One region of the Arthrobacter sp. MP_M4 genome, then DNA from elsewhere that is predicted to be linked to it. Evidence: riboswitches for the same ligand, from Rfam matches in the RefSeq annotation. Region 1 holds a riboswitch; each other region holds the start of a gene.

Region 1 (9,700 bases):
GTGTTGTCACTCTCTGCGATGACCGCGTCGTTCCAGATCGCCTTTGCCATGATGGGGTCTCCTGCTCGTAGCCGTGAACTGCTCTGACCGGGACGTTCCAGTGTCCGCCCGCCACTCGCTCAACGACCGGCGCCATGGATTGATTCCGTCCGCCCGCAGGATCGCGCACTGAAATCTGCCCCGGTCCGTTGGACTGGGTAGACTCGAAAGGAGATTTTCCGCGACTATCCACCGAAGAGGTGCTCCCCTGATTCGAGTCATCAGCTACAACCTGCGTAAGCACCATGCGATCGGTGAGCTGGTTGATCTGGCCCGCACTTTTGAGATCGATGCCCTGTGCCTCCAGGAATGCGATACCAACGACCTCCCGGACACCATCGGGGACCTGCACCTGGCGGATTCCACCAAGGGCAACCGGCTGGGCCTGGCAATCTACTACCGCAGGGACCGGTTCAAGGCCTACGAAACCAAGGCTTTTGCCCTGAAGAAGTCGCTGCATGACCGCGTGCTGTCACCCGCGCACGAACGGCTTATCGGCACCCGGATGGTCGACAACGAAACGGATCACGACCTCGTCCTCGCCTCCTTCCACGCGGCTCCCCTCACGGCGTCGAACTCGCTGCGTCGAAACCAGATCCACGCGGCGCACGCGGAGTTGCTCAGCATGGGCGGCGGCCTCATGTCCCTGATGGTGGGGGACTTCAATTACCCGTTCTTCACGAAGTACCTCACGGAGGAAATGAAGGGGGCCGGCTACGACCTGACCCTCAGCGACCGCCGCACTTATACGCGCTACAAGGTCTTTAAGGGCCACTTTGATTTCGCCACATCACAGGGCCTTAATATCGAAAGCGTGGAAACACTCCCCCACGGGGCCTCCGACCATCTCCCCATCCTCATCTCGGCGGAGTACGGCCAGGACGCCCCCGACAGTGCCGCGTCACCTGCGGCATAGTCCAGGACTACTGACCCGGACCGACGTAGCGCCGGCTGTCCTCGCGCCAAGGCATCCGCGCGGGAAAGCCACGGCATGAACCTCTGGGTCCGACGCCTGACCGGTAGGGCCACCCCATGAACATCGCAAAGTCGGTATTGCTTTTTGTCCTGGCCGCCGCGGCCGAAATCGGCGGCGCCTGGCTGGTGTGGCAGGCGATCCGCGAGGGCCGCGAGTGGTGGTGGGCCGGTCTGGGCGTCGTCGCGCTGGGGATCTACGGGTTCATTGCGACCCTGCAGCCCGATGCCACCTTCGGGCGGATTCTCGCAGCCTACGGCGGAGTCTTCGTTGCGGGGTCCCTGGCCTGGGGCATGGTCTTTGACGGCTTCCGCCCGGACCGCTGGGACGTGGTTGGCTCCATCATCTGCCTTGTTGGCGTTTCCATCATCATGTTCGCCCCCCGCACTGCCGGCTAGAGCGCATTGCCGGCTAGAGCGCATTGCCGGCTAGAGCGCACTGCCGGCTAAAAGGGGGTGGGTCGGGTGCAGCCGATATCCGGCATCGACGGGGTTCCTGACGTCAGGAAGGCGCGCCGCCGGAACGTTTGACGGCACCCTTCCGGTCCAGGATGAGTGCGCCGGCGATGCCCAGCATCCAGACATCCTTGGCCAGGACCGTGCCTTGCTGGCTGGGGCGGATTCCGTCGGCCAAGGTCATCCCCGGGGTCTTCAGATATATGGTGAACAGCGACCCCGAGAAGAACGCGAGCCCTACCCCGGCGAGGCGGCTGGGCACGAACGGCGCAAGAAGTGCGGCCCCCAGGGACATTTCGGCGTAGCTGAGCATCTTCCCAAACAGCTCCGGTTTCATGCTGCTGGCTGGTGGATAAACCCTCGCCGCCATGGCCTGCAAACCGGCAGCACCCTCTGCGTCCAAGCGGCGCTTGTTCAGCCCTGAATTCAAAATGAACGCCCCGGTGGTCAAGCGCAAGGGGAGGTGACTCAGTCTCATTGGGAACCCTTTCAAGTGCTGGTTGTTCGATACAAAAAGCCTAGGTTCACCGGAGGGCCGCCGCCAGAGCGCCGGGCACCCGTTTAGTTCACTCCGCCGTCCCACCGGCGCGGCCGCGACGCCGGAGAGATCGACGCCGGAGAGATCGACGCCGGAGAGATCGACGCCGGTGAGATCGACGCCGCCGCTGGCAGGCACTACGCTCGGCAAATGGGAATCGTGCGGAAAATCATGGGCGTCCTCGCTCTCGTTCTGATCGGGCTGACCAGTGCGGGGCCGGCGGCGGTGGCCGTCACACCGGTCGACGTCGTCGTGGCCGACCAGGCGGGGGTGCTGGACCAGAACACCCTACTGCCGGCGGTGCGGGCGATTGATTTCTACCAGCCCACCAAAGTGGCCATCTATACGTACAACGGATCCTCGGCGGACAACCTGAACGAGGAAGTCCTGCGGTTTGCCCGTGCCGAGCATCCGGAGTGGATCAGCGAGGACGGGCAGAAGTGGGCGAACGGGCTTTTCATCTTCGCCCTGGACCCGGTGGGCCGGCATGTTGGGACGTACATGGGCGAGGACCGCAAAGTCTCGCTGGACCAGCGGGACGACATTCAGAACGCCTCAAAGGACCTCTATCGCGATGCCCAGTGGACGGACGGCACCATCGCCGGGATCACCCGCGGCGCGGAGCTGATTAACCAGCCGTGGTACCGGTCCACTGCCTTCCTCGTCACCGCCTGGACCACCGTGGCAGCCGCCGTCGCCGGCGCGGGGACATGGCTGATGGTGCGGTGGCGGACCAGGGTCGGCAGCCGGAAGGAACTGGCCCGCGGCGACGCCAGCTATTCCAACGTCAGCATGGACCTGCAGGTCACCGAACTTAACGCTGAGACCATCCCGGAAGCGTCCCGCTACGGCAGCACCGTTCTGGAAAAACACAGGACCTTCCTCGCAAAATACAACACGGCCACCGGCCTCTCGAACCAGGTCCACGCCATGTCGTCCCGGGACCTGGGTAAACGCCCCAACTTGAAGCTGATCCGCAGCTATGCCGATGCCGCCGCTGAACTGGATGCCCTCGACGACGTCATCGCGGACACCAACGCCCTGCTCAACCGCGGGTCCGCGTGGGCGCCGGCCTGGGACCGGCAACTGGCCCCTTTCCGCGCGGATCTGGCGGCCATCGAACAGATGCTCAGCAAGCGCCACGCCCAATCCGACTCCGCAACCGCGGCAGCGCTGCGTTCCTTCCGGGATGAAAGCCACCGCGAACTCGAACGGTGGACCTCTGAACTCGCGGAGGGCATCATCACTCCGGAGACTGCCCTCGACCGGCTGCGCGATGCCCGCACCCATCTGTCCGAGCTGCTCAAAAACCACTCCGACACCGTCATTGCAGCTTTTGCCAAGAACGAGAAGGAGGCCAGCCTCATGCGCGATGACATGGAGAGCGCACAGGCCGGCAGCAAGGCCAAATACGGGCGCACCTACGAGCCCAGTATTTTGGGCACCGTATACCCCGCGTACTACTTCTTCTCGGTGCCCACCTTCAACTCCGGTTTCAACACCGGGGTGAGCAGTGTCGGCAGTGCCCGCGGCGGCGGCGGCAGCACCACCGGCTACGGCGGCAGCGGCGGCAGCTTCTCCGGGTCGGGAAGTTCGTCGAGCTTCTAGCGCGCCTCTCCAGCGTTCGACGGCGGACCCGCCGTCAGGGAGCCACGGCGGTGTCCGGGACGGGGATTTTTTCGTCAGAAGAGCCCGGCGGCGACCGTCGTGGTGAGCTGGTGGATAATTCGCGTCCGGGCAGCCATGTCCGATAGGCCCCTGCCCTGGGTGTACACCACAAAGACGTAAGCCTTGTCCCCCCTCACGAGAATGCTCGAGTCGTGCAGGTATCCGTTCAGCAGGCCGTATTTGTGGAACACGGTGACCCCAGGGGGCACGGCGGCCGGAATCAGGGTTTCGAAGTTGGTTTTCTGCATGTAGGACAGCAGCTGCCGGGTGTTCTCGGCGTTGAGCAGCCTGCCGCTGTACAGCTCGGTCAGAGTTTTCGCCATCTCCGCGGGCGTGAGGCTGTTGACCGACCGGTCGTAGGGGATGTCCAGGGTGGCGGCATAGTTCGTCAGGGCGCGGGCACCAATCGCGGCCATGATCAAGGCCCACGAATCGTTGTTGCTTTGCTGGACCATTTGCCGGATCTGCTGTCCGGAGGTGGACGCGCCCATCCGTGCCCCCAAAGAGGCTTTGCCGGTTTCCACCAGATGGTAATACGACGCCGCGGCCAGAATTTTAGCGGTACTGGCAGCAACGAACTTGTTCTTCGCCCCATACTCGTGGACTGCTCCGTCCGCCACATCCACGAGGGCCACGCCCACCCGGTAGGCGCTGTTGGATTGGATGACGTTGTTGATCTCCTCATCCAGCGCCGGACCAATCGCGGGCGTGGGAGGAACGACGGCGGTGGCGGACGGCGTCGGGACCGGCGCCGGGGGCGGGGGCGACGGCACGGTCGGGGCGGCGCCGGCGGCAGTCGCTGACGTTGCGGCGGGAGCCGGCGGTTCGGCGAAAACGGGATCCCGGGCCTGGATGGTGGCGTAAATGGTGGCGGCCGAGATTAAGGCGAGGACGGCCACCAGTACCACCAGGAGGTGCGGGCGGAACCGGTCAGGAGTTCCGGGCAGGCGCCGGCCGGTCCGGCGGGCCGACGTGGACGTGTGTCGGCCGCTGCTGAAGTGCCGGCCGGGACCCCATGACTGCATAGGTTCTCATCCCCGGAACAGGGTCGGGTGTGAGCCGGTGTCTACTGCCACGGGCGGGCTCGCAGGCATGCTCTACCTCCGAAAACGTAGGTCCGTGGATGGTCCAAACTTCCCCACATCTTTCTCCCAACCGTGCGTCAATGCAAGCCCGGACCTTGTAGAAATCTTGGACCCGTCCATCAGTGCTGAAGGCCGCTCCATGCTCCCCTGCCCCGGCAGGGGTTCCCGGAGTACGCTGAAACTCCCCGTCCGCCAAGAGTCCGCAGCGCCGCAAAGGAGAACGCCATGCGCAAGGTGGTATTGATGATGCAGGTATCCCTCGATGGCTTCATCGAGGGTCCGGAGCGGGACCTGGGCTGGCATCGGGTGGATGATGAGCTGCACCGGCACTTCAACAGCGAGCTCCGGAGCATGGGCGCTTTCCTGGACGGGCGTGTCATGTATGAGCTGATGGCCGCTTTCTGGCCGACGGCGGACCAGGACCCGTTAAGCACTCCCCCGATGGTCGAGTTCGCACAGATCTGGCGGGACATGCCCAAGATTGTCTACTCCAGGACCCTGGATAAAGCCGAGTGGAACGCCCGGGTGGTGCGCGACGTCGTCGTGGATGAGGTGATGACGCTCAAGGAGCAGCCCGGCGGTGACCTCGCCTTAAGCGGTTCGGACCTCGCGGCGACTTTCCGTCACTTGGGCCTGATTGATGAGTACCGGGTCTACGTCCACCCGGTTCTCGTGGGACGGGGCAAGCCGCTGTTCCAGGCTGCCGATGACACAACCTCGCTGCAGCTGCTGGACACCCGTGCCTTCGGCAACGGCGTGGTGCTGCTGCGGTACGACGTTGACCCCGGCGCCGGGGACGCAGAAGGCCGGTGATCAGCTGCCCCCAAGGCAACCGATCAACCGGCCTGCTGTACGCAGAGCTAAGCGGTGGTGCTAGCCGGCGCGGACGAACGTTACGGGGCCCGTGGCGGTCAGCCAGGACAGCGGGTGGGCCATCGTGGCGTTGACGCCGTTCATGCCGCCGCTGATAGCCTGGCCGTTGCCGGCGTAGATGGCAACGTGGCCGGACTGGACAATGATGTCGCCGGGCTGAGGGGTGCCGACGACCGTGCCGTAGTTCAGGAAAGCCCGCGGTCCGATGTCACCGACCGGGATGCCGGCAGCGTTCAGGGCCTTCTCCACCATGGCGGTGCAGTCCTGGGTGATGCCGATCTGGCCGTAGGCTACGGCCAGCAGCGTGGCGTTGACGCCGCCTGCTGCCGCGGCCGGAGCGGGTGCCGCGGCCGGGGCGGGGGCAGCCTGAACCTTGACGGTGGCCTTGGCTGCGGCGGGTGCCGCGGCCGGGGCCACTGACGCGGCACGGACCGGCGCCGCTGCTGCGACAGCCGCCTTCGGAGCTGCCACAGGCTTGGGCGCCTCAACGGGCTTGGGCGCCTCAACGACCGGAGCCGGGGTGGTCACTACGGCCGGACGCTCGAAGGTGATCTGTACTGCGGAGTCGGCCATAACCGGCGCGGACACCGCGCCCTGGACGTCAACGGACGACGCCGGTGCGGAGTCGCGCTGGGCGGGAGCCTCGGCTGCATTTGCGGCCATGGCGCCGCTGAGCACCATCCCTGATGTGGCGACGAGAACTGCGGCCTGGCGGCCGATGGTGCCGGCGGAAACGCGTTTGGGCGCACGGGTATTGCTAAAAGTCATTAAAGGAGCCTCTCCCAATGCCTGCGAGGTGAGCTGTCGGATTCGGATGGGAGTCACCCGGCCGCACGCGGGCCCGATCGTAACGGGCTGTGCGGCTTCACCCCAAGACCCCTGAAAAAAGCGGGTCAAAATGTGGTTTCCCCGTCTCTGCCGGACGTTGCTGCGAGTTGTCCCCGGGCCGCGACAGAGTTAGGCAATCGGCTGGGGAGAGCCCGTCTCGGAAACAACAGGCACCCATCAACGGTAACGGAACGATCACAGCCTGTCACATCGAGGTGGCCGCGGGGATGGTCCGTCCAGCAGCGTGGCTCCCGTTTCAGCCCGGGGCGTAAGGTGATGCCATCACCGTATCCTCGACGCGGAGGGCCCACTATGAACACCATCAACGTCCCACGACACAGTGTGGCGATTTGCCAGCTCAGCACGCAGCCAGCTGAAGATTTCAACGTCAACACCGAGCTGCTGGTCCTGGAGAACGGGGAGGTCCACGTCTCGACCTGGGATGCGGAACCACGCGATGGGGGCTTCGACATCCACGTGCTGAATGACCGCGTGGACGCCCTCGGATTCATGGTGGTCACCGATTGGGTGTTCCTGGACGAAAAGGCCTACGCGGTGGTGGAGCGCCGCCCGGCAGGCTAAGAAAACGCCGGGGCGGAGTTTACTCCTGGAAATTCAGCTCCGGCCGGTGCTTGGCCATCTCGGCGAGCACCAGGGTGACGGCCCCCGCGGCATCCGCGTCGCCGTCCCGCCGTTCCGGTGGCTCCGTCAGCACCGAGCGGGCGTGTCGGACGAACCGGGACCAGTCTCCCGCACCGGCGCGCAACTCCGGCAGCGGAGACAGCACAGCCGCGCGGCGAAGCCAGGCATCGGGGTCCCGCACCCAGCGGTCCAGGACGCTGTCGGCGCGGACCCTCCCTACGACGTCGAGTCCGCCGACCAGCGGTCCGACGACGTCGAGCGCCAGCGGATCCACCAGCGCGTCCACCCGGGCCGTGCGCACGAAGCCCTCGATCCGGGTCAGGTCGGTGTTGGTCAGCACGCGGACCTTTGACTGCAGGAGCACGACGGCGGCGAGGCGGCGTTCGAAGACGGGCACCTCCCACAACTCGGAGCTCAACGCGGTGATGTCATCGTGCGTCAGATCCTGATGCCGGCGCAGGGTGTCGCGGACCGTCCCACGCACAGCTCCGACGGACGAGCCGTAGTATCGGTGACCGCTGCCGAACCGTCCTTCCGCTTCCTCGGCACGGCTCCACGATGACTCGCGTTGAAGCGCCCTGTCAATGAAATCGCCGGCTTCGCTCATGGGGACATTCTTCCGCACCCCGGATCCGGATCCGGTGCACCGGCGGTCGCCCTCAGGAAGTCTTGGGCCGGACCACCAGGACAGGGCACGGTGCATGATTGATGATTTGTGTTGCCACCGACCCCACATGCAGGCCGGAAAAGCCGCCGTGCCCCCGGGAGCCAACCACCACCAGATCAGCGTCGTGGGCGGCTTCCAGGAGTGCAGAGGCCGCCGAATCATTCTGGACGACCAGGCCGGTGGCGGACACCCCCGCTTTCTCAACGAACGTCAGGGCAGCAGCCTGCATGGTCTCTGCTGCTTGGTGGGGGGAATCTTGCGTTACGACCTCGCCCGCGGCCGTTTCCAGCAGCGCCGGGTACCAGGCGAGCGGGGACTTCGCCCAGGCTGTGAGAAGACGGATTTCGCCGTTCCGCTGTTTTGCTTCGTCAACGGCCCACCTGAGGGCATTGTGGGAATTCCCGGAACCGTCAAACCCGACAACAATCACGAACGAACCTGTGCTGGTCATGTGTTCCGTTCCCTTGCATCTCGTGAGCAGCGTGGACTCTTCAGTGTCTGCGGGCGCGAAAGTCAGTGTCAAGGTGCGCACGACCCAATTTCACCGCTCCCACCCGGGTGGCGCAGCGGGCGCCTCCTAGAGGGTGCGGGCCGGATCCAAGCCCTTCGCGTAGGCTGCCTGCCCCGCGTGCTGGAGGCAGTCGGCGATGGTGCTGACCAGCCGCACTGCGAGGGTGACGGGCGGGTTCCAGCGCGTATCGATGACCCGATCCATATCCTCGTCGCCGAGGGATTCGAGGAACGCCACGGTCTGGCGGTGCACGGCGTCGTAGTATTCCAGCAGGAGCTCCGCCGGGACCTTGACGGCGTCCACCTCCTCGGACGAATGGCCGTAGCCGGTGTCGCGCTCGGGCAGGGGCAGATCGAAGCGGCCAACGAACCCCTGCGCGGTCCACACCTGTTCAAGGCCGGAGGCGCCGGCGATCTGTGCGTCCTCGACCCGGCTGAGATGCCAGACCAGCCACGCCAGGGAATTGCCGTTGCCGGCGGGCCGGCGGAGCAGGGCGTCCCCGTCCACCCCGTCGAGGGTGGCGGCCACTGCTTCGCGGATCCGGCCGAAGGCGTCCAGCAGCAGTTCCTTGGATTTCATCGTGTCCCCTCACCGTGCGTCGTCGCTGAATCCTCATGCTTACACGGAGAGCGCACCGCCGGATAGGGCACTATCCCGACGACGGGCAGAGGACCATCGCGGATCCGCCCCCGCGCCGCACAGGCTCGGCGGCCGCCACCATGCCGCCGTCGGGCCTGAACTCGATGGCAGTCGCGGCGCCGATTTCCGCAGCCGAGGTGAAGGCGTCGCCCGACGGGGTGAACTGATGGCCGTATGGCGTCAACAGGTCTCCGTACGCCGTAATGAACTCCGGCTCGGCCGTGACCTTGGCCGTGTTCCGCTGCGAGGCGCGCGGCGCAGCAATGGCCTCAGAGACGGTCATGCCCAGGTCCACCCGGTTCAGGATCGTTTGCAGGACGGTGGTGATGATCGTCGATCCACCGGGGGAACCGAGCGCGAGGAACGGTTTGCCTTCCTCGAGGATGATGGTCGGCGCCATGGACGAGCGCGGGCGCTTGCCCGGCTCGATCCGGTTCGGGTCTACCTCGTCGTACACGGTGGAGAAATCTGTGAGCTCGTTGTTGAGCAGGAAACCGCGGCCGGGGACCACCATGCCGGATCCGCCGGTCTGTTCGATCGTCAGCGTGTACTCGACAACGTTTCCCCACTTATCCGCGACGGTCATGTTGGTCGTCGAAATGTTTTCGGTATCCAGCTCGTTGGCGGACGCGGCGGCGGCCGCCGGGCACACGCCGTCGTACGCTGAGAGATCCCCCGGGGCGACGGGCTTCACGGCGGCCTGGAGCGGATCGATCCGGCAGGCGCGCTCCTTGCCGAACAGCGGATCGGTGAGCGCGGCGGTGGGGACGTCGCCGAACGCC
Region 2 (9,700 bases), on a different contig from region 1:
GGAAGCCCGGACGCGCCGGTTGTCCTGGTGGAGTACGCCGACTTCCGCTGCCCCTTCTGCGGACTGTTCTCCCGGGACACCCTGCCACCACTGGTCGCGAAATATGTTGAGCGCGGGGACCTGAGAGTCGAGTGGCGTGATCTGCCGGTCTTTGGTGCCCAGTCAAACGCCGCCGCAGTTGCCGGTCGGGCTGCCGGAGCGCAGGGGCGCTTCTGGGAATTCAATAAGGCGGTCTACGCCATCGCTCCGGAACGCGGTCATGCCGAGTTGCCCCGGGAGCGGCTGATCGAACTCGCCCGCGACGCAGGAATGCCGGACATGAGAAAGTTCGAGGCGGACCTGGATTCCCCAGAACTGAAGGCCGCTGTGTCCAAAGACGCCCAAGAGGCTGCATCCATAGGCGCAACCGGCACCCCCACCTTCCTCGTCAATGACACGCCACTCGTAGGCGCGCAACCGCTGGCCAGTTTCGAGCGGGCCATCGATGCTGCCCTGAAATCGGCCAAGAGCAACTGATGGATATCGGTTACGCGGGCGCTTTTCTGGGTGGGGTCCTTACCCTATTGAGCCCCTGCTCAGCCCTCCTGTTGCCGGCCTTCTTTGCTTACGCCTTTTCCACCAGGACCAAACTTGTGGCGCGGACGGGGTTGTTCTATCTGGGCCTGCTGACCACCCTGGTGCCGCTGGGCATCTTTGCCGGCGTGCTCGGTTCCCTCGTCACGCAGCACCGGCCGGTCCTGATTGGCGTCTCGGCGGTCCTGGTGATCCTCCTGGGCGTTGCCCAGATCGCCGCTGTCCGGCTTCCCTCCGGCCTGGCCCCGGTTGCCGGCACGGGATCCTCCAGGCTGTCCGTCTTCGCCCTGGGAACCGTCTACGGCGTCGCAGGGGTTTGCACCGGGCCCATCCTGGGCTCCGTCCTGACCGTCGCTGCCGTGGGCAGCAGCGCTGTTTACGGCGGGGTTCTCCTGGCGATTTTTGCGCTCGGCATGGCGTTGCCGCTCTTCGTCCTGGCCCTCGTCTGGGACCGGCTGGGAATTTCGGGCCGCCGTTGGCTGCGCCCGCGCCCGCTCACCATCGGGTCCTGGTCAAACTCCTGGCTGATGATCATTTCCGGCCTGATTTCCGTCGGCATCGGAGTGCTCCTGCTCGCCAGCGACGGCACAGCCGGTTTGGGCGGCGTCCTAACCGTTGAAGACCAGTTCCAGGCAGAGTCGGCTGCCACGGAAGTTGCCGCCGGCGTCCCCGACCTCATCGTCGCAGGGTTCGCCGCCTTCATCCTCGCCCTCGGCATGGCCCTGCACTTCAGAAGCCGGAACGGCGAATCGCCTGTGACTGGGCGGAATCGGTCCGAAGCAAGGACAGGGGCAGCGGATGATCCACAGTAAGTACGAGGCCCTGGTCTCCGCCCTGGCGCAATGGCCGGCGCATCGCTGGCTGGCCGCTGCGGCTGCCGCGGCCGTCACCTACCTCGTGGTGGCCGTCCCGACCGATCTGATCAACACTCCCCTGTTCAGCCGTGAAGTCCCGCCGACGTGGTGGTCCTTCCCGGTGCTCGGCGTGACGGCCGTCCTGACCGGATTACTCCTGGCTACCTACGTCTCTTTGGGAGCCGCACCCGGAAGCGGGGCCGGCGGGACCTCTGCCGGCCCCGGAGAATCGGACGGCAGAGGCCGGTTCGGGGCGGCCGGCACGATCGTCTCTTTCTTTGCCGTCGGCTGTCCGGTCTGCAACAAGCTGGTTCTGCTGGCCCTCGGAACGTCCGGCGCCATGCAGTATTTCGAACCGATCCAGCCCCTGCTGGCTACGGTCTCCATCACACTGCTCTTGTGGGCATTCCTGAAGAGGGCGACCTCGGAAGACCGATGCCCGGTGCCTCGCCCGCCGGCGGCCCCTTAACCTCTACGGCGCGGGGTGTCCTTGCAGCCAAAGGCGGTCGCGATCGCCACCCGGTCACCCAGGACGTAGCTGCGACGGAATTCGAGGTCGCGTGCCCGGTGGCATCCGGTCCGTTCGATCAGCAACAGTGCGGAGCTCTCCGGAACCCGGAGCAGGGCCGCCTGCGCGGGGGTGGCGAGCACCGCTGTGAGCTGCTCCGTCCCGCCGTCGAGCACAATGCCACACCGACGGTCCAGCTCTCCGTAGAGCGACGCATCGCGGAAATCAGCCTCCAGAAGTTTCCCGGCAATCGCTGCCGGGAGCCACACCTGGTCCAGGCCGATGGGCTCGCCGTCAGCGAGGCGGACCCTGGAGAGGTGGAAGAGCTCAGCGTCCGGTGGGAGCGAGAGCTTGGCCGCCACCTCCGCATTGACCACGGAGCGCTGATCCAGGACCACGCTGCGATGTTCCATCCCCGATTCCCGGATGGAAGCCAGGACGCTGTAAATGGGCCCGTACGCCGTACTTCTCCCAGCCACCACGGTCGGCTTCTTCCCGGGGTGCGCTGTGATGTGCCCGGCCTCGCGCAGGGGTGCCAGGGCGGCGCGGATCGTGCCCCGGCTTACTCCGTACCGACGGGCGAGTTCCAGTTCGCCGGGGAACCCTTCGGCAAATCCACCGGCGAGGACTTCCTGCAGGAGTTCGGCGCTGACGGTCTTCCACAGCGGGCTGCCTTTGGCCTTTTCCTCAGCACCCGCCTCCCGCGGGGCTGATGCTGGCCCCTGTTGATCCGTCACAACGCTCCCGACCGATTGCTCCATAAAATTGCTGGCATGACGACGTTACTGCATCCCGCCGATTTCGCACCCGAGCCGGGCGCCCCCCGCACGCAGCTGATTCTTGGCTAACAACTCTTATACCCCCAAGGGTATGTGAGATACTGGCCTCCGGCCCTGTCGCCGCTGGGCGCTGAACGGACAATCTCTGACCAACTCCAGTTCCCCTGCGACGGCAGTGACGACCCTGACCCAAAAGTCGGCGAAGTCGTCTTCGACGGCCTGTAGAATTACCGTGAGCGAGGAGGACGAATGACGGCACGCGGCCTGCGCCTTGTACGCGGCTGGATCGGCGCCGTCGTCGCGACCTCGATCGCCGCCGGGTCGCATTTCCTGGCTGGCGGGAACGCTCCGGAACTTCCATTGCTCCTGCTGGCGCTGGCTCTGTCCGGGCTGACCTGCACCGCGCTGACGGGCCGCGGGCTGTCCCTGTGGCGACTCTCGGCCGGCGTGACCCTGAGCCAGGGACTCTTCCACTGGCTGTTCAGCGGAGCAGCGGCCCCGCATGCGTCCAGCGCCTTGGCCGGCGGCCACCATGCCCACTCGTCCGCGCTCGAACCCTCCGGTACCCTCCTCTCCTCCGCGGCGGACCACGCCTCGCCACTGATGTGGCTGGGTCACGCAGTAGCTGCCGTCCTGACCGTGGCCATCCTGCGCCACGGCGAGCTCGCCGTCGCCCAGTTGGTTCAGGCCATCCGCCTGCGCGTGACGGCTTTCCTCCCGCTTCTGCTGCCCTTGCCGGTGCGTCCGGCGCCGGCCGCCCTGCCCGCCAACCGGCCCGTCATGCCGCTGCACAACCTTGGCGCGCCCCTGCTGGTGACGCGCTATCGCGGGCCTCCCCTGCTTCCGCTCGAGTCCTAGGCGCCCGTCGCCTTTCCACCCGAAAAGCCCCGCCAGGCTGTCAAGACAGCGGCGGGGCGGGAAGCGGTCATGACAAGAAGACCCTTGAAAACATGGCGGAATCCTGGTTTGGGAGCAACCTTGCTCGCCGCCCTCTTGCTCTGCGTAGGCGCCAGCCTTCCGGCAGCACCGGCGGCCTTTGCCCACGACCAGCTGATTTCGTCCAGTCCGGCGCCCGATGAGCGTCTGGACAAGACAGCTGCCAGCATCACCCTGACCTTCAGTTCGCCCCTGCTCACGCTCGGGCACGAGGTCCGTGTCGTCGATGACAACGCCAAGAACTGGGTCAGCGGCGCCGCGGTACTCAGCCGGGAAACGCTGACCCAGGCGCTTCCGGAACTTCCCGACGGCGGCTACCAGGTCAGCTGGCGGGTGGTCTCCGCAGACGGTCACCCGATCAGTGGCGGCTACCGGTTCCACGTCGGCAATCCTGCCGCCGCTGCGCCCGCAGCCTCCGCCAACCCCACGGCCACTGCTGAACCAAACGCGGCAGCCGGCACCGGGGACGGCGCCGGTGTGCCCGGCTGGCTGCCGGCGGCCGGAATCACGGCCGCCGCAGGTCTCGGCATCTATCTGGTCATTGCAGGCCTCCGGCGCATCAAGCGCAACACACAGTCCCCCCGCGAATAACACTTTCCGGACCGGCCCTCCGCGGCCGCCCGCCACGATTCAGGAGCACCATCATGTCCAAGAAGCTCATGTACCCCGCCCTTTCCGTTCTCGCCGCCGCGTCCCTGGCCCTCAGCGGCTGTTCGCCCTCAGCCGCAACCCCGGTACCGTCCGCGTCTGCTGCCGTCGCCACCCCGGCCAGTGCCTCCGCCGCGCTGGCGGTCAACCAGCCATGGGTCAAAGCCGCCGCTTCCGGCATGACCGGCGGTTTCGGGGTCATCAAAAACACCTCCGACGCGGACATCACCGTGACCGGCGCCTCGACCCCCGCGGCCCGGATGGTCGAACTGCACGAAACCGTCGCGGGACCCGACGGCGCCATGCAGATGCGGTCCAAAGAGGGCGGCTTTGTCATCCCGGCCGGCGGCGAACTGATACTGGAGCCGGGCGCCAGCCACCTGATGCTGATGGGGCTAACCGCGCCCATCGTGGCCGGTTCCGACGTCACGTTCACGTTGGAGCTGGCGGGCGGCGGCAGTTTCGAATTCACCACGGTGGCGAAGGACTTCAGCGGCGCCAACGAGAATTATGTCGATGAAGGGGGCGCCGGCAGGTCGCATGGCCAGCCGTCCGGCGCCGCCGGCAGCGCAACCCCTTCCGCACCGTCGCCGACCTCAAAGTAATGGCCGGGTATAAGCAGCCCGCAGGCTCCTTCGCGGGCAGTGACGGGCCGGGCGTCCCGAGGAAGCTCCCACGGCGCGGACTGCTCTTCGGCGGCGCCGCCGCTGGGCTCGGGGCGCTGACCGCGGCCGGCGCCCAGCTCGCCGGGGCGGGCGTTCAGCGGGCGGCGACTACTGCACCGGTTGACTCCGCGGAGAGCGTCCACGGCAGCGGCGTGATTCCGTTTCACGGCGACCGCCAGGCGGGTATTACGACGGCGGCGCAGGCCCACGGTGTTTTTGTCGCCCTGGATTTGCGGCCCGGAACGACGCGAGCGGACGTCAGGTCGCTCTTGCGGCTGCTCAGTGACGATGCCGCGGACCTCTGCGCGGGAAGACCGGCACTGGCTGACACCGAGGGTGACCTTGCCCGGGTGCCGGCCCGGCTGACGGTCACGTTCGGCGTCGGCCCCGGCCTGGTGGCCGCAGTGGACCCCGCACAGGCACCGGAGTGGCTGAAACCGCTGCCGGCCTTCAGCATCGACCGGCTGCAGCCCGGGTTCTCCGACGGTGATCTGCTGCTCCAGGTCTGCGCGGATGATCCGTTGACCGTGGCGCATGCCCAACGGATGCTGCTGAAGGACAGCCGGAGCTTCGCGACCGTCCGCTGGGTTCAGGCCGGCTTCCGGCGTTCCTATGGCAGCGAAAAATCCGGGACCACCATGCGGAACCTCTTCGGCCAGGTGGACGGGACCGCAAACCCGGCCCCGGACAGCACGGACTACGAGCAGGTGGTCTGGGGCGGCGGAGACATTCCCTCGTGGATTAAGAACGGCACGTCGGTGGTTGTCCGCCGGATCGCGATGAACCTGGACAAGTGGGACGAAGCGGACCGCATCGGCCGGGAGGAATCCGTAGGCCGCCGGCTGTCCAACGGCGCGCCCCTGACCGGGACGCACGAGCACGACGAGCCGGACTTCGCGGCCGTGTCCAAGCTCGGGTTCCCGGTGATCTCGGAAGTCTCGCACCTGCGCCGGGCCCGGCCTGCGGACGGTTCCCAGCGGATCTTTCGCCGGGCCTACAACTACGATGCCGCTCCAGGCGCCGGAGGGGTCTCCGACTCGGGACTGATATTCGTGTCCTACCAGGCCGACGTCGACAAGCAGTTCACGCCGATCCAGCGCCGGCTCGATCAAATGGACATGCTCAATCAATGGACGACGCCGGTCGGCTCGGCTGTGTTCGCCATCCCGCCGGGGTGCCGTGACGGCGGATTCGTCGGTGACGTCCTGTTCGCCTGATCCGCACCAACGCGGATCATTTGGCGCCCATCCCACCGCACCGGAGATACGCCAAATGATCCCGCGTTGGGACGATGGAGGACGGCACCGGGGACTGCCAGAATCCGCGCTTTCATGACAAACCCCGTCACCCTCTCAATATCCGCGCACGTCACCGCGAACACCGCGCATTATGGTGGCGTTGAATCTCTCCCGAGGCTGGTGTGCCGGAGCGTCCCTGCGGGCTGGCTTTCACAGCCTCTCCACAGGCCTTGGATGTCCTGTTCCCATGTGCGGAGCGAAGGATCAGGGCATGAGCGCATGGAGAAATGCAATGGTTCCTGCCCTGGCAGCGGCCGCGGGCTTCCTCCTGGTCGCACCAGGCGTGGCTGGAATCGATGATATGGCCAACACCAAAATGCCTGCCCTGTCCACCGGAACTGTGCAGAGAACGACGATGACCACCATGCCGGGGCTGGAGCATATACTCCTGGCCGGTCTGAACCGGGGCGCACTTCCCGGTGGTTACCCCAACGATGAACCCAGGGAAGAGAGGTACGACGAGAACTATCTGGAAACGCTCCACTTCCAGCCACGCCCCCCGGCATGAGCGCAGGATCAACGGCACGCCATCGATACCGGAATGAGGAATTACTTAAAAGGTTCAAGAACTGCGGATGGTCCAGCGACTGAGCTGGCAGCTCACGGCCGCCCTTCCGCGAACCACCGTTGCCGATGGCCTCTTCAACGGCCCATTCAAGAGCTGCCAGCGACGAGCCTGACCCGTCGACCCCCACTACAACCCGGAAAACTGCCCCTGCCACCATCGTGCCTCCCAATATGGACAACCGACGCGTACGGAGAACGCGCTTCTTCGTTACGACGTCGTGCCGCGGGGCCCACGATCCTCCCGCCGGGCAAGGGAATCAAGAGAATGACCCGGCCCATGAAGAAAGCGCCGAAAGACGTGTCCTTCGGCGCCATCATCGTCCCGTGCGGTACTCCACGCCCACACAGTTCGGCGGGGAAGCGGCACTTGTCCTCCTCGATTCCGACGCCAGGAAGGACACGAAAGACCGGATCAGCATCACTGTTGCCACGGCGTTCTCGACCGCGGACGGGGACCTCCTATGGGGACCGACAGAGGTCCCGGGCCCCTCTCCCGGCAACGGACTGATCTTCGCCAACACTCCCAACGCGCTTTCCCTTGCCGGGTCCGGGACGAAGGCCCGGTACGAGGGCGCTCACGGACCGTCAACCGGGTGCGTGATCATTCTGGAATGAACCGACCCTGCCGGGACAGCCGTTAATGTCATTCCCGATCCCACCACCGGCCCGCCACTGGGCAAAGTCGACGGAACACCAACAGGCATGGCCACCGTGGATGACTCCACCCACACAGTGTTTCTGATTTCGCAGCGGCCGGGAATGGCCTACGCGGATGTCAACGGCACAGGCGCCAGGGTCCAACTCGATTCCGGCGCCAGCTCAACCTCGGGCGATTATGTCCTTCCCGTGGCCATGCCCCCCGACGGGACCGCCTTGTTCCCCACCGACCAGCCCGGCACCTATGCGGTAGGGGTCCCCCGCGAAACGTCGAATACCGGATAGAAATCCCTTCGGCCCCCTAGACGCAACGATACAGTCTAAATGTTTATACATTTGTGATTTTGCGTGTAGATTAGGGCGGTGCCGCCCACTGGGCGCGGCACACTCGGCTTGTTACCTAACCCTGCCGCCCGCCGAGGTCCCTACACCACATAGCTCCGGCAGGGGCGGGGGAACCAAATATGGATTCTCAATGAATCCTTGGGGTTAAGCCGCCGGCACTAACGTCCGGTGGCCGGGTGACTCCCATCCGCATCCGACAGCTCACCTCGCAGGTATCGGGAGAGGTTAAGCAATGTCAAACAACAATACCCACGGCCGCCACAGAGCCACCACCGGCAGCAGACTGTCCACCATTTCTCGAAGCGTCTCCACCCACAGGGGCAGGGTCGGCCGCCAGGCCGTCCTGGTCGCCGTGGGATCCGGGCTCGTGCTGAGCATGGCCGCCCCTGCCCAGGCAGGAGCCACCGCATCCGACCCGCAGAGTGGAACTGCACCGGGGGCTGTCTCCTCCTCGGCAGTCATTCCTGGCCAGGCGGCCGCCCGGGGTGCGTCCGTCCACACCGTCAACGCCGGGGAGACCCTCAGCCGGATTGGGGCGCTGAACGGAGTCTCCCTGGACGCGATCCTGTCGCTGAACGGACTTCAAATGTCTTCCATCATCTATCCGGGAGATGTCATAACGCTTTCCGGGGCAGCAGGCACCCCGGGCGTGGAATCGGCAGCTGTTCCGGCACCGATCGCCCCTGCAGCATCCGCCGGTGAAACGTACCAGCCTTCGGCGGTGGTGCCGGCGAGCTCCGACGGCGGCCAGAAGGCACCGTCTCCGATCAACCAGACGGTCCTCAACTCAGCTCTCGCCCAGACCGGCGCCACCCAGGACTGCACGGTTCTGGGAGAAGTGGCTCTGCGAGCGGCAGGAATTCAAGGTGTCGGCGATGAATCCCCCGAGTCTTTGATGGCCTACGCCACTCCCGTATCGACGCCTGAACCCGGCGACTTTATCTACTATGCCGACGGCGGAATGGGATTCTCACATAACGCGATCTACCTCGGCAACGGACAAGCAATGCACAGCGGATGGAACGGCAACCAGACCGTCATCTTTGACGTGAACGTCGGCTCCGGCCCCGCCTACTACAGGGTGAACGCCTAGCAGTTGAAGACCGGGGTGCCTGGCCACGCCCGTGGCCGGGCACCGCGGGTACACGGCCCTGAAAAACCAGGCCAGACACCACGTGCAAGTTCTGAAAGTTCAATGAGGCGGTTTTCGCCGTAGCCACCGAAGGCGGCCATGCCGATGTCCGGCGGGAGGGCCTGCTGCAGACCGCAGAAGACGCCGGCGTTCCGGACATGACTCAGTTCGAAGCGGACCTGGACTACACGGAGTCGCATCAGGCCGTAGCCAAAGATGCGCAGAAGGCCGGATCTTTGGGCGCCACGGCAACATCCACAAGCCTGATCAATGACACACTCCCGGAGGGTGCGCAGCCCATGGCCTCCCTGGAATAGGCCGACGAAGCAGCACTCCCCTTGGCTCCAGAATCTCCTGCTCAAATCAATGGCAAGCACCCCCGGCTCCCGGGCGACAGCCTCACCCTGACAGGCACTCCGGCCTAGGAAATCACAGAAACCTCACGCGGTGCCCCACTCCTGGTCATCGGAACACGCGGTCTGAGTGGCATACCCGGCTACCTTCGTGGCTCAGCAAGCCAGGCCGTCCGGGAAAGCACATCCACGACGGTCCTGGTAGTACCTTCCCGCGACCCGCACAGAAACTCAGCTGAAGCGTCGACAACCAATCCACGGGCTCCCGGTGGCCTGCGCGGGATCCAGCGCACAGTGTGAACCCCGCGTCCCCTCTGGTCTTGGCCTCAGAACATCATCAGGACGGTCCCTTTCGTTCGGGCAGCCTGCCCGGCTGCGAGGACAG
Region 3 (9,700 bases), on a different contig from region 1:
GGTGGGCGCCTGCGTACACGTTCAGGGACGTGCGGCGGCTGAAGCCGGCCAGCGTGATGCCTCTGGCCTCGGCCAGCTCGACGGCCAGGCTCGACGGCGCGCTCACGGCCGCCAGCACGGGAATCCCGGCCAGTGCGGCCTTCTGGACCAGTTCGAACGACGCCCGTCCGGAAACCTGCAGCACGGTTCCGCGCAGCGGCAGGAGGCCCTCGCGCAATGCCCAGCCCACCACCTTGTCCACGGCGTTGTGGCGGCCCACGTCCTCACGCAGGCAGAGGAGTTCGGCGGAGCCGTCGTCCGCCGTGCGGAACAGACCCGCGGCATGCACGCCCCCGGTGACGTCGAACACGGCCTGGGCTTCCCGCAGCTGGTCCGGAAGGGCCGCGAGGGTGGCCACGGGGACCACCAGCGGGTCCTCGGCCGGGCTGTAATGCGAAGACTTGTGGACGGCCTCGATGGAGTCCGTGCCGCAGATGCCGCACGAGCTCGAGGTGTAGACGTTCCGCCCCGTTTCCGGGCGGACGACGTCGGGCCTTAGCTGAGCTTCCACGACGTTGAACGTCTGGACGCCGTCCTCGTCCTCTCCTGCGCAAAACCGTAGCGAGAGGAGTTGTTCGGGGTGCCAGATGACGCCTTCGGAGACGAGGAAACCCGCTACGAGGTCAAAGTCGTGCCCCGGAGTCCGCATGGTGACGGAGAATTGCATGCTGCCAATTCGAATTTCCAGCGGCTCCTCAACGGCGAGCACGTCTTCACGGTGGCGGACCGGGAACTCCAGGGCTTGGGGGGATCCGTCCAGGACATATTTGTGCACCTTGCGGCGCTGCGTGACGCGGCCCATCACGTACTCCTAACCAACATAGTTTCATTCTGGCAAGCACTGGGCCGGGTGGCCAGTGCGCGTTCGGGACCGGGTTCTCAGCCCAGCAGCTCACTCCAGTCCACAGGGCCGCCGGAACCGGCGGACTTGCGGGACGTTCGTTTGGGTGCGGGTTCTTTCTTCACCGCCGACTCCGGCAGCGGCACGCTCCAGGGAAGGGCGAAGGCGGGAACCGCTTCTCCCAGCTGAACCCCGTGCGGCGGGACAACGAGGACGCCGTCGGCCGCGGCCAGCCCGCGCATCATGCCCGAACCGGTATGTTGCGCCGGTGAGGCCATCCCGTAGACAAGCCGGAACGGCATTAACCGGGTCCGGCCGGGAAGGGGGCCGATCAGGGAGCCGCACGTGACATCCGTGACGTGCGGCGGGGGCCGGTGCCCCAGCGCGGCCAGGAGCGGTGCACCGATAGTTGACAGGGCCATCATGGCTGCGAGCGGGTTGCCCGGCAATCCGATGATGAACCTGCCGTCCGGCAGTTCAGCCAACACGGCAGGGTGGCCAGGGCGCATGGCGATGCCATCGATCAGCAGGCGGCCGCCGAGCTCGGCCACCGAACGCCGCAGGTGGTCAGTTCCGGACAGTCCGGTGCCGCCCGTGGTGATGACGACGTCGGCGGGCAACGGCTCAGCGCCGGACCCGCCGGGAAACTCTCCGCTATCCTCCGCCGGGTCGGTGTCCGCCAGGGCAGAGAGCCATGCTGCGTAGCTGTCGCCAATTTTCGCTTCGCCCGCACAGGTGCCGCCGAGCATTTCCACCACCGCCCCTAGCTGGGGACCGAAGGTGTCGCGCACCTGGCCCGGCTGCGGAATTCCCGCCGAAACCACCTCGGACCCGGTCAACACCAGCCGGACCACGGGTTTGCCCAGGACCGGGACCGTGTCGTGGCCGGCCAGGGCGGCGAGGGCCACGTGCGCCGGGTTGAGCCGGACCCCGCTCCTAATCAGCACGTCGCCGGCGGCGGCTTCCTCCGCGGCTTTTCGAATGTGTTCGCCGTTTCGGGGCTCGCCGGGCTTGGCAGCGCCAGCGAGCTTTAGGACGGGCAACCCGTCCTCGTCGGCGGCAATCAGGCCGCTTTCGCTGCGCAGCACGGCCTTCGCCCCGACGGGGATCAGCCCGCCGGTGACAATCGGGCTGGCCTGGTGGGGAGCCAACCGCTGGCCGGGTTCTGCGAGGATCCAGGGTCCGCTGCCGTTGACCGACCATCCATCCATGGCGGAGGAAGCGTAATGCGGCATGTCGACGAGCGCTTCCACGTCGGCGGCGAGGACGCGCCCCAAAGCGGCGCGGAGGACGACGGGCGCGGCGGGAATGGGCGTGGCGCAGTCGAAGGCGAGCTGCCAGGCTTCGAGCCAGGTGTGCGCGAGGTGCCGGTGCGCTGTGGGTTCGGTGTCACCTGGCACCGCCGACGGACCGCTTGCCGGCCGGGCAGCCGCACCGCTGATTGGAGGTGCAGCTGTCATGCTCCCGGGGCTTCGGTGGCTGCGTAGTCCTTGGCAAGCCGGCGGGCCACGGCCATGGCGGCCTGCATCGAGACGGCATCGCTCGCCTGGCCGGAGCCGGAGGCAAGGCCGGCGGCGAAGCCGGCGATGAAAGTCGTCAGAGGGGCAGCCGGGCGCACTATCGAGTGCGCTGCCACTCCTGCCAGGGAAAGGACCTCATTGACGTCGACTTCGACGTTGTCCAGTTCCAGGGCCTGAAGCAAAGCGCGGCACCAGTCTTCCAATGTTTCATCCTGGCTTTTCACCGTTTGCCTCCAAGGTCGAGTTCAGCTGGGGAGTCCCGGGCCGGGCGCCTGGAACGGAACGGCCGATGCCGCCGCGGCCCTGCCTTCCGGGCGGGCCGCACACCCCTAAGGCGGCGGCATCGTCCCATGTATCCACATCATCGGTGGACCCGTCCGGAACGTTGACGTCGCGCACGTCCAGCCTAGCAAGAAGGCCGAATATGGAGGCGTTCTCCAGCGCGCCGCGTTGCCGGGCACCGGCCACCGCCCGTTGTAGCGCAGCCGTGCTATATAGCCCTGCCAACGGCTGTCGGCGTCCGTCCGCCGACACCGCCACCAGCCCGTCCCCGCCAGCCGCCTCCGCGGCCGCGGCCAGCAGCGATTGGACGGCGGACTCCGCCCGGGGCATGTCGACGGCGAGGACAAGGGTGTAGGGGTCCGCCCCGCTCTCCCGGGGACCCTGGCCATGATGGCGTTCCAGGGCGTCGAGCCCGGCGGCGACGGCCGCGGCGGGACCTGCGAAGGGTGGATCTTCGCGGCAGCTCAGCACACCGACCGGCAGCATGCCGGGGTCTGGCCCGACCACGGCAATGGCCAGGGCACCGCGCGCCGTCCGCAACGCCAGCTCCAGGAGGGTGGCGCCGCCGTGGGTCAGCCCGGATTTGGGAACGCCTCCCAGCCGGGATGACCGGCCCCCGGAGAGAATGACAGCATCGAATTCCACCGGTCCAGCCTAGCGCGGTCTCGGCCTGGCGGCCCGGACCGCGGAGGTACGCGCCGGAGTCAGGCGGCGGATTCCGGCAGTAGGAACGGGTCCCATGCGGGCGTCGGCTTCTCCAGCTCCTTGATCTGCCAGGTGGTGCCCCTGGGGGGCGCGGGGCAGAAGCTGAGCTTCCACCCCATTTCCGCCGGAGTGTGGTCGCCCTTGGCGTTGTTGCACCGCAGGCACGCAGCGACGAGGTTTTCCCACGAGTCCGCCCCACCCCGTGATTTGGGCTGGACGTGGTCGATGGTGTGGGCGGCTTTGCCGCAGTACGCGCAGCGGTGACCGTCCCGGCGCAGCACTCCCCGGCGGCTCACCGCCGTCGTGGTGTTGTACCGGGGCCTGATGTAGCGATGAAGGAGGATCACTGAAGGCCGACCCAGGACGTCCTGCGGCCCGACGACGGGATCCTCCCCTTCCGCGACAACACTGGCCTTACCCGTCAGCACAAGGACCAGTGCCCGGCGGAAGGTTACAACCGCCAGCGGTTCATATCCAGCATTCAGCACAAGAGTGCGCATCCGCATACCTCTTCACGGCCGCACCCGCCAGGGGCACGAGGGCCGGCTGCCCTCTGCATGGTCGGGCTATGGATCGACTAAATAAGAGTAAACACGGACATGGCAATTCGCCGAATTTTTTTCCCGTCAGCGACCCGCTCGAAGGCTGGATTGTTCAAGGCAACGCAAAAGACCCCCGCCACAATGGCAAGGGTCCTGTGCGTTGCTTCAGCGCGACTTAGCCGCCGACGCGGATGAACACCGGGCCGGAGCCGACGTTGACGCTCTGCAGGGAGGTGGTTCCACCGTTCCAGCCGCCGTGAACTGCCCGGCCATTACCGACGTAGACAGCGATGTGGGCCATGCCGGAGCCACCGTTCTGGTAGTAGGCGAGGTCGCCCGGCTGTGCCTCCGCAGCGCTTACCGTGCGGCCGAGGGACAGGTAACCTGCCGGCCAGCCGTGGTAGTTGATACCCGCAGCGGCCAGCGCGTTCGTGGCAAGTGCGGTGCAATCCTGGCCAACGCCGAGCTGGGCGTAGGCAGCGGCTGCGATTGTGGCGCCCTTGCCGCTGGCGGCGGCCGGTGCGCGGGTGGCGGCCGGTGCCGCTGCCGTGGCAGCTGCTGCGGTGCGGGTAGCGGCGGGGGCAGCTTTGGCCGCGGGGGCAGCCTTGGCGGCGGGGGCGGCTGCGACGGGGGCAACCGTGGCAGCGGGGGCGGCTGCGACGGGGGCAACCGTGGCAGCGGGGACTTCCTGGACCTTCACGACGGGCTTCGGTGCCTCGACGACCGGAGCCGGCGAGGTGGTGACCGCCGGCTTCTCGTAGGAGATCGCGATGGTGGAAGCAGCGGAAATGGTCGCCGGGGCGGCCGACTGAACGTCGAGAGTGGAAGCCGACGTGGACTCGCGCTGGACATTGGTCTCAGCAGCGTTGGCTGCGATACCGCTGGTCAGGACAAGGCCCGACGCTGCGGCGATAACTGCGGCCTGGCGGCCCATGCCACCGGCGTTGCCGCCGACGGTCTTGGCAATAACGGCCAGCGAGTTGGTCTTGGTGACCTCGGCGCGGTGCCGTGCGTTTGCACGAATAGTCATTAAGTTCTCTCTTTCGTGATCCTGGGTCTGCGCTTTTTGGGCGCAGGCTGAGGACGCTCCGGCATCTTGGGGGTACGCCGGATCGCCCCGAAATGGGTTACTTAGCGAAGGGTGTACTGCGAAGACGCGCCAAAAGCGGGAACTGCTTGCAGGTGCATAGCCTGCGGGCCGGACTCAGCAGAGATTGAGTCGGCAGTGCGGAGTCCGGTTCGGGCGCCGGCAAGGGCGGCACAAACGTTGGATTCCAGCGGGCTCGTAGGAGCCGCGCAAGCGCGATAAAGCGCAGCATTGTGGCGTGAAGACACGAAAGTAGCCTCTCCCAATGCCTGCGAGGTGAGCTGTCGGATTCGGATGGGAGTCACCCGGCCGCTCGGCTTCCGTAGGAAGCTTTACGACTTAACCCCAAGGTCTTCTTGCGAAGACCAAAATTGGTTCCCCCGCCCCTGCCAGACGATGTCATGCGAACGGACCTTGAGCGGTGGCAGAGCTAGGCAATCCACTCAAGAGCGCCAACTTCGGAAAAGTTGGCGTAGGTCAAACGGTACAGCAGTGCGGACCGAATGTCACATTCGGGTCACGGCGTGTTCCCAGAATTTGAGAGCACCCCATCAGATTTCTACAGCCATCCGGTCGGGTCAACGACTTCGCCGTTGACCATGACTTCGAAGTGGAGGTGGCAACCGGTGGAGGCACCGGTGGTGCCGCTCAGCGCCAGGACATCGCCGCGGGCGAGTGTCTGGCCCACCTTGACGCTGGCGGAGGACAGGTGGTTGTACGTGGTCTCCAGGCCATTACCGTGATCGACCACCACCCGGTTTCCGCCACCGTAGGGATGCCAGCCCGTGAAGGTCACGGTGCCGCTTGCCGCGGCGTGGACGGCCGTGCCACATTGGGCCGCGTAGTCCTGGCCGCGGTGGAACTCGCCGGAGCCGCCGGTGATCGGGCTGACGCGGTAGCCGAACGGCGACGCGGTTTTCAAATCGTCCAAGGGCGCGCCGAGCACGCCTGTTGACGCTGCGCGGGTGATGGAGCCGACCGACTGGGCGCTCAGCAGTTGCTTGAGCTTCCCGTCCGGATCGCTCTGGGTGGTGACAGCGCTGCGGTTGAAGTCGATCTTTGCGTCTGCGGCCGTGATGGCGGGCTGGACCGCGGCGGGGACGGCATCGGACACGGTGCCGGTGTCTATGGCCATCACGGGTGCGGCCGCCGGGGCCATCACCGTGAGTATTAATCCCGTGGCGGCCAGCGCAATCCCGGCCTTCTGGCCGACGCCGCTGGCGGCGGCCAAGTCCGTTACCTGGCGGAACGCGCTGCGGCGGACCCGGCGATCGTCTCGGTGCGTTTCACGCGGGTGGTCGGCGGGGGCAGCAAGGGCCGGGCGCGGCTCCGGAGCGGCGCCGGTCGCGCGGCGGCGGCCCCTTGCGGTTTGGGTGGTCAAAGACGAATCCTCTCTGGAGAGCCTGCGGAGTTAGCTGTCGGATTCGGGTCAGAGAGATCAAAGACCCGGTCCGCCGTAGCAAGCACGCAGACACAGAGGGCTCCAGCGGAGTCCTCTGGTTACACGTGATTGCCGCTGACGGACTTCACCCCGAGGCCGCTGAACAGCCAAAAAGTGGTTCCCCCGCCCCTGCCAGAAAGTGATACTGCAACTGGTCCGCTGGCAGAGCTCGGCGTCGGATCAGATAACGGTTTGGTATCGGTGCTTGTTTTCAACTATAGGCGATGAAGCTGTCCAGAGATAAATCCGTTATCCATCTTGTGCGCCACCTTTGGGCGTCCGCGAGCTTGAGGGCGGCGGTTATGACCCGACGGTAACGAAAACGTGGGCGGCGACCTCGGGAGGAAGTTCCAGCGCACCTTCGATGTCCGGCACGCGCACGGAAATGTACTCACCGACGCGCTCCAATGAGATCAGTGCCCCCGGCCGGATGCCGCCCTCATCGAGTTGAACCAGCAGTTCCGGTTCAACTTGGATGGGTTCCGCCAGCCGGTTGACTCTGACCACCGAACCGGGTCCGTAGCCGGCCATGGCGTCGAGCAGGTTCACCACGCCGTCGGAATAGGGTGAAGAGGGCAGGCCGCCAAGCTCCGCGAGGCCCGGAATCGGATTGCCGTAAGGCGAGACTGTGGGGTGGTCGAGTAGCTCAAAGATCCGCCGCTCCACCCGTTCGCTCATCACGTGTTCCCAGCGGCAGGCCTCCTCATGGACGTAGGCCCAGTCGAGCCCAATGACGTCTGCGAGGAGCCGTTCGGCCAACCGGTGCTTGCGCATGACACCGATGGCTCGCCTCCGGCCGGTTTCGGTCAGTTCAAGGTGCCGGTCACCGGAGACAACCACCAACCCGTCGCGCTCCATCCGGCCGACGGTCTGGGACACGGTGGGACCGGAGTGGCGCAGCCGTTCGGCAATGCGGGCACGAAGAGCAACGATGTTCTCTTCTTCGAGTTCCAGAATGGTCCGGAGATACATCTCGGTTGTGTCGATCAGATCCGTCATTCAGCTCCGCTCCTCAAGCGCCGTCCCTGCGTGCTTTCCACCGTACCGCGTGCTGCTGGCGCCCTGGCGGGGTCCGCCGTACGTTCGCAGGCCAGCTTAGTCTAATTTGAATTACTCCGGATAATCTCAATGACCGGACTGTGACGGGCCGCTTTGCTTGCCCCGCGGGCCAGTCAGGCAGAATGAAACGACAGGCTCCGCTGCAGCCACCCTGCCGGGCCACACTTAGTACCAGCCGAAAATTGGAGCCACTGTGAGCGACACCAGCATCACGATTCCCGCAAATCTCCTCCCCAAGGATGGCCGGTTCGGCGCCGGCCCGTCCAAGGTACGTCCGGAACAGATGGAGGCCCTTGCCTCCGCGTCGGCGCTGCTGGGGACATCGCACCGCCAGGCGCCGGTCAAGAATCTTGTCGGGTCGGTCCGGACCGGGCTCGGCCAGTTCTTCCGGGCACCCGAAGGCTATGAGGTCATCCTGGGCGTCGGCGGATCAACGGCGTTCTGGGACGTTGCCAGCTTCGGTCTGGTGGAGAACAAAGCACAGCACCTGTCCTTCGGTGAGTTCGGCTCGAAGTTCGCTGCCGCCACCAACAAGGCTCCGTTCCTCGCGGAGTCCTCCATCATCACGTCCGAGCCCGGTACCCGCCCGGCGGCGCGGGCAGAGAACGGCGTGGACGTCTACGCGTGGCCGCAGAACGAGACCTCCACCGGCGTCGCCGCTCCGGTGCGGCGGGTGGCCGGCGCCGACGACGGTGCCCTGGTGTTGGTGGACGCCACCTCCGCTGCCGGAGGGCTGGACGTGGACGTCGCAGAGGCCGACGTCTACTACTTCGCCCCGCAGAAGAATTTTGCTTCCGACGGCGGCCTGTGGCTGGGCTTGTTTTCCCCGGCGGCGCTGGAGCGCGCGGCGAGGATCAAAGCCGGCGGCCGCTGGATACCGGACTTCCTGGACCTCCAGACGGCGATTGACAACTCGCGGCTGAACCAGACCTACAACACACCGGCGTTGGCCACCCTCGTCACCCTCGACGCCCAGGTGCAGTGGCTCAACGCAAGCGGCGGGCTGGACTTCGCTTCGGCGCGGACGGCGGACTCTGCGGGGCGGATCTACCGCTGGGCGGAGGCCTCGGAGTTCGCCACGCCGTTCGTGGCCAAACCGGAGGAACGGTCCAATGTGATTGCAACGATCGACTTCGACGACTCCATCGACGCTGCGGCCATCGCCAAGGTGCTCCGCGCCAACGGCGTCGTGGACACGGAGCCCTACCGCAAGCTCGGCCGCAACCAGCTGCGCATCGCCACGTTCGTTGCGATCGAGCCGGATGATGTGTCGGCTCTGCTGGAATGCATCGACTTCGTGGTGGGCGAACTGAGGAAATAACCCGCGCCGGACGCCGCTGCGTCAGCGTTCGACGGCGTCGTCCGGGTTGGAATCCCGGGCGGCGCCGTCTGTGTCGGGGCGGCCGCCCCCTGGCACGGCGGTGTTCGGGCCGGTTGGGCCCGGTGCGCCGGCGGACTCGACGCGGAAGTGCCGGATTCCGCGGGCCCGGCGGTCAAACCTGATCCGCAGGTGTTTGGCCCGAACAATCCAGCCCAGCCCGATCAGGGCGGCGATGATGCCCGAGGCAGCAGCAACACCCAGGGACCAGCGTGGACCGGCGACATTCGCCACCCAGCCCACGAACGGTGCCCCGATGGGGGTGCCGCCCATGAAAATGGCCATGTAAAGCGCCATCACCCGCCCGCGCATCACCGGGTCCGTGGTGGTTTGCACGTACCCGTTGGCGCTCGTCATCATCGTGATGGCGAAGAGCCCCACCGGAACCAGCGCCACACCGAACCAGAAGTAGGTGGGGGCCAATGCGGCTACGCCGGACGCCACGCCGAAAGCTCCGGCAGCTCCGAAGATTATCCGCAGCCGCGGCTTTTGGCGGCCGGCGGACAACAGGGCACCGGCGACGGAGCCGATCGCCATGATGGAGTTCATGAGCCCGAACGCACTGGCATCCAGGCCGAACTCCGTGCCGACCATGGCCGCGATAAACAGCACGAAGTTCAGTCCGAGGGTCCCCACGATAAAGACTGCCACCAACACCACAACGATGTCCGGCCGGAACTGCACGTAGCGCAGGCCTTCCCGGATCCGGCCTTTCCCAGGCGCGGCCCGGGGCAGCTGGCGCAACGAACTGGTGGGGATCTTCCAAAGGCTCAGCAGCAATGCCACAAAGGTCAGGGTGTTGATCA

The links. Region 1 has a riboswitch for cyclic di-AMP ahead of RCH15_RS11985 (hypothetical protein). Riboswitches for the same ligand answer to the same signal wherever they lie in the genome.
Region 2: another riboswitch for cyclic di-AMP. It lies ahead of RCH15_RS18100 (C40 family peptidase); the one in region 1 lies ahead of RCH15_RS11985 (hypothetical protein).
Region 3: another riboswitch for cyclic di-AMP. It lies ahead of RCH15_RS11600 (NlpC/P60 family protein); the one in region 1 lies ahead of RCH15_RS11985 (hypothetical protein).

What each region holds. Positions count from the first base shown of each region.
Region 1 covers NZ_JAXCHX010000015.1:7,771-17,470, reverse strand. Annotated here, with positions in the region: gene RCH15_RS12020 (DUF427 domain-containing protein) at 1-50, opposite strand, end outside; gene RCH15_RS12015 (endonuclease/exonuclease/phosphatase family protein) at 251-955, shown strand; gene RCH15_RS12010 (YnfA family protein) at 1,072-1,410, shown strand; gene RCH15_RS12005 (pentapeptide repeat-containing protein) at 1,514-2,155, opposite strand; gene RCH15_RS12000 (DUF5129 domain-containing protein) at 2,156-3,613, shown strand; gene RCH15_RS11995 (serine hydrolase) at 3,688-4,698, opposite strand; gene RCH15_RS11990 (dihydrofolate reductase family protein) at 4,984-5,571, shown strand; gene RCH15_RS11985 (hypothetical protein) at 5,632-6,399, opposite strand; cyclic di-AMP (ydaO/yuaA leader) riboswitch at 6,404-6,605, opposite strand; gene RCH15_RS11980 (hypothetical protein) at 6,772-7,041, shown strand; gene RCH15_RS11975 (DNA alkylation repair protein) at 7,061-7,708, opposite strand; gene RCH15_RS11970 (universal stress protein) at 7,761-8,219, opposite strand; gene RCH15_RS11965 (mycothiol transferase) at 8,346-8,858, opposite strand; gene ggt (gamma-glutamyltransferase) at 8,929-9,700, opposite strand, start outside.
Region 2 covers NZ_JAXCHX010000039.1:444-10,143, reverse strand. Annotated here, with positions in the region: gene RCH15_RS18155 (DsbA family protein) at 1-516, shown strand, start outside; gene RCH15_RS18150 (cytochrome c biogenesis CcdA family protein) at 516-1,385, shown strand; gene RCH15_RS18145 (hypothetical protein) at 1,372-1,896, shown strand; gene RCH15_RS18140 (GntR family transcriptional regulator) at 1,893-2,672, opposite strand; gene RCH15_RS18135 (hypothetical protein) at 2,964-3,572, shown strand; gene RCH15_RS18130 (copper resistance CopC family protein) at 3,681-4,241, shown strand; gene RCH15_RS18125 (copper chaperone PCu(A)C) at 4,295-4,903, shown strand; gene RCH15_RS18120 (Dyp-type peroxidase) at 4,903-6,180, shown strand; gene RCH15_RS18115 (hypothetical protein) at 6,473-6,769, shown strand; gene RCH15_RS18110 (hypothetical protein) at 7,153-7,443, shown strand; gene RCH15_RS18105 (hypothetical protein) at 7,531-7,770, shown strand; cyclic di-AMP (ydaO/yuaA leader) riboswitch at 7,907-8,059, shown strand; gene RCH15_RS18100 (C40 family peptidase) at 8,063-8,923, shown strand; gene RCH15_RS18095 (hypothetical protein) at 9,121-9,279, shown strand; gene RCH15_RS19155 (universal stress protein) at 9,391-9,615, shown strand.
Region 3 covers NZ_JAXCHX010000014.1:18,145-27,844, reverse strand. Annotated here, with positions in the region: gene fdhD (formate dehydrogenase accessory sulfurtransferase FdhD) at 1-841, opposite strand, end outside; gene RCH15_RS11620 (molybdopterin molybdotransferase MoeA) at 919-2,340, opposite strand; gene RCH15_RS11615 (DUF6457 domain-containing protein) at 2,337-2,624, opposite strand; gene mobA (molybdenum cofactor guanylyltransferase) at 2,608-3,327, opposite strand; gene RCH15_RS11605 (HNH endonuclease) at 3,387-3,887, opposite strand; gene RCH15_RS11600 (NlpC/P60 family protein) at 4,105-4,959, opposite strand; cyclic di-AMP (ydaO/yuaA leader) riboswitch at 5,269-5,428, opposite strand; gene RCH15_RS11595 (M23 family metallopeptidase) at 5,576-6,397, opposite strand; cyclic di-AMP (ydaO/yuaA leader) riboswitch at 6,402-6,617, opposite strand; gene RCH15_RS11590 (metal-dependent transcriptional regulator) at 6,758-7,456, opposite strand; gene serC (phosphoserine transaminase) at 7,710-8,837, shown strand; gene RCH15_RS11580 (MFS transporter) at 8,859-9,700, opposite strand, start outside.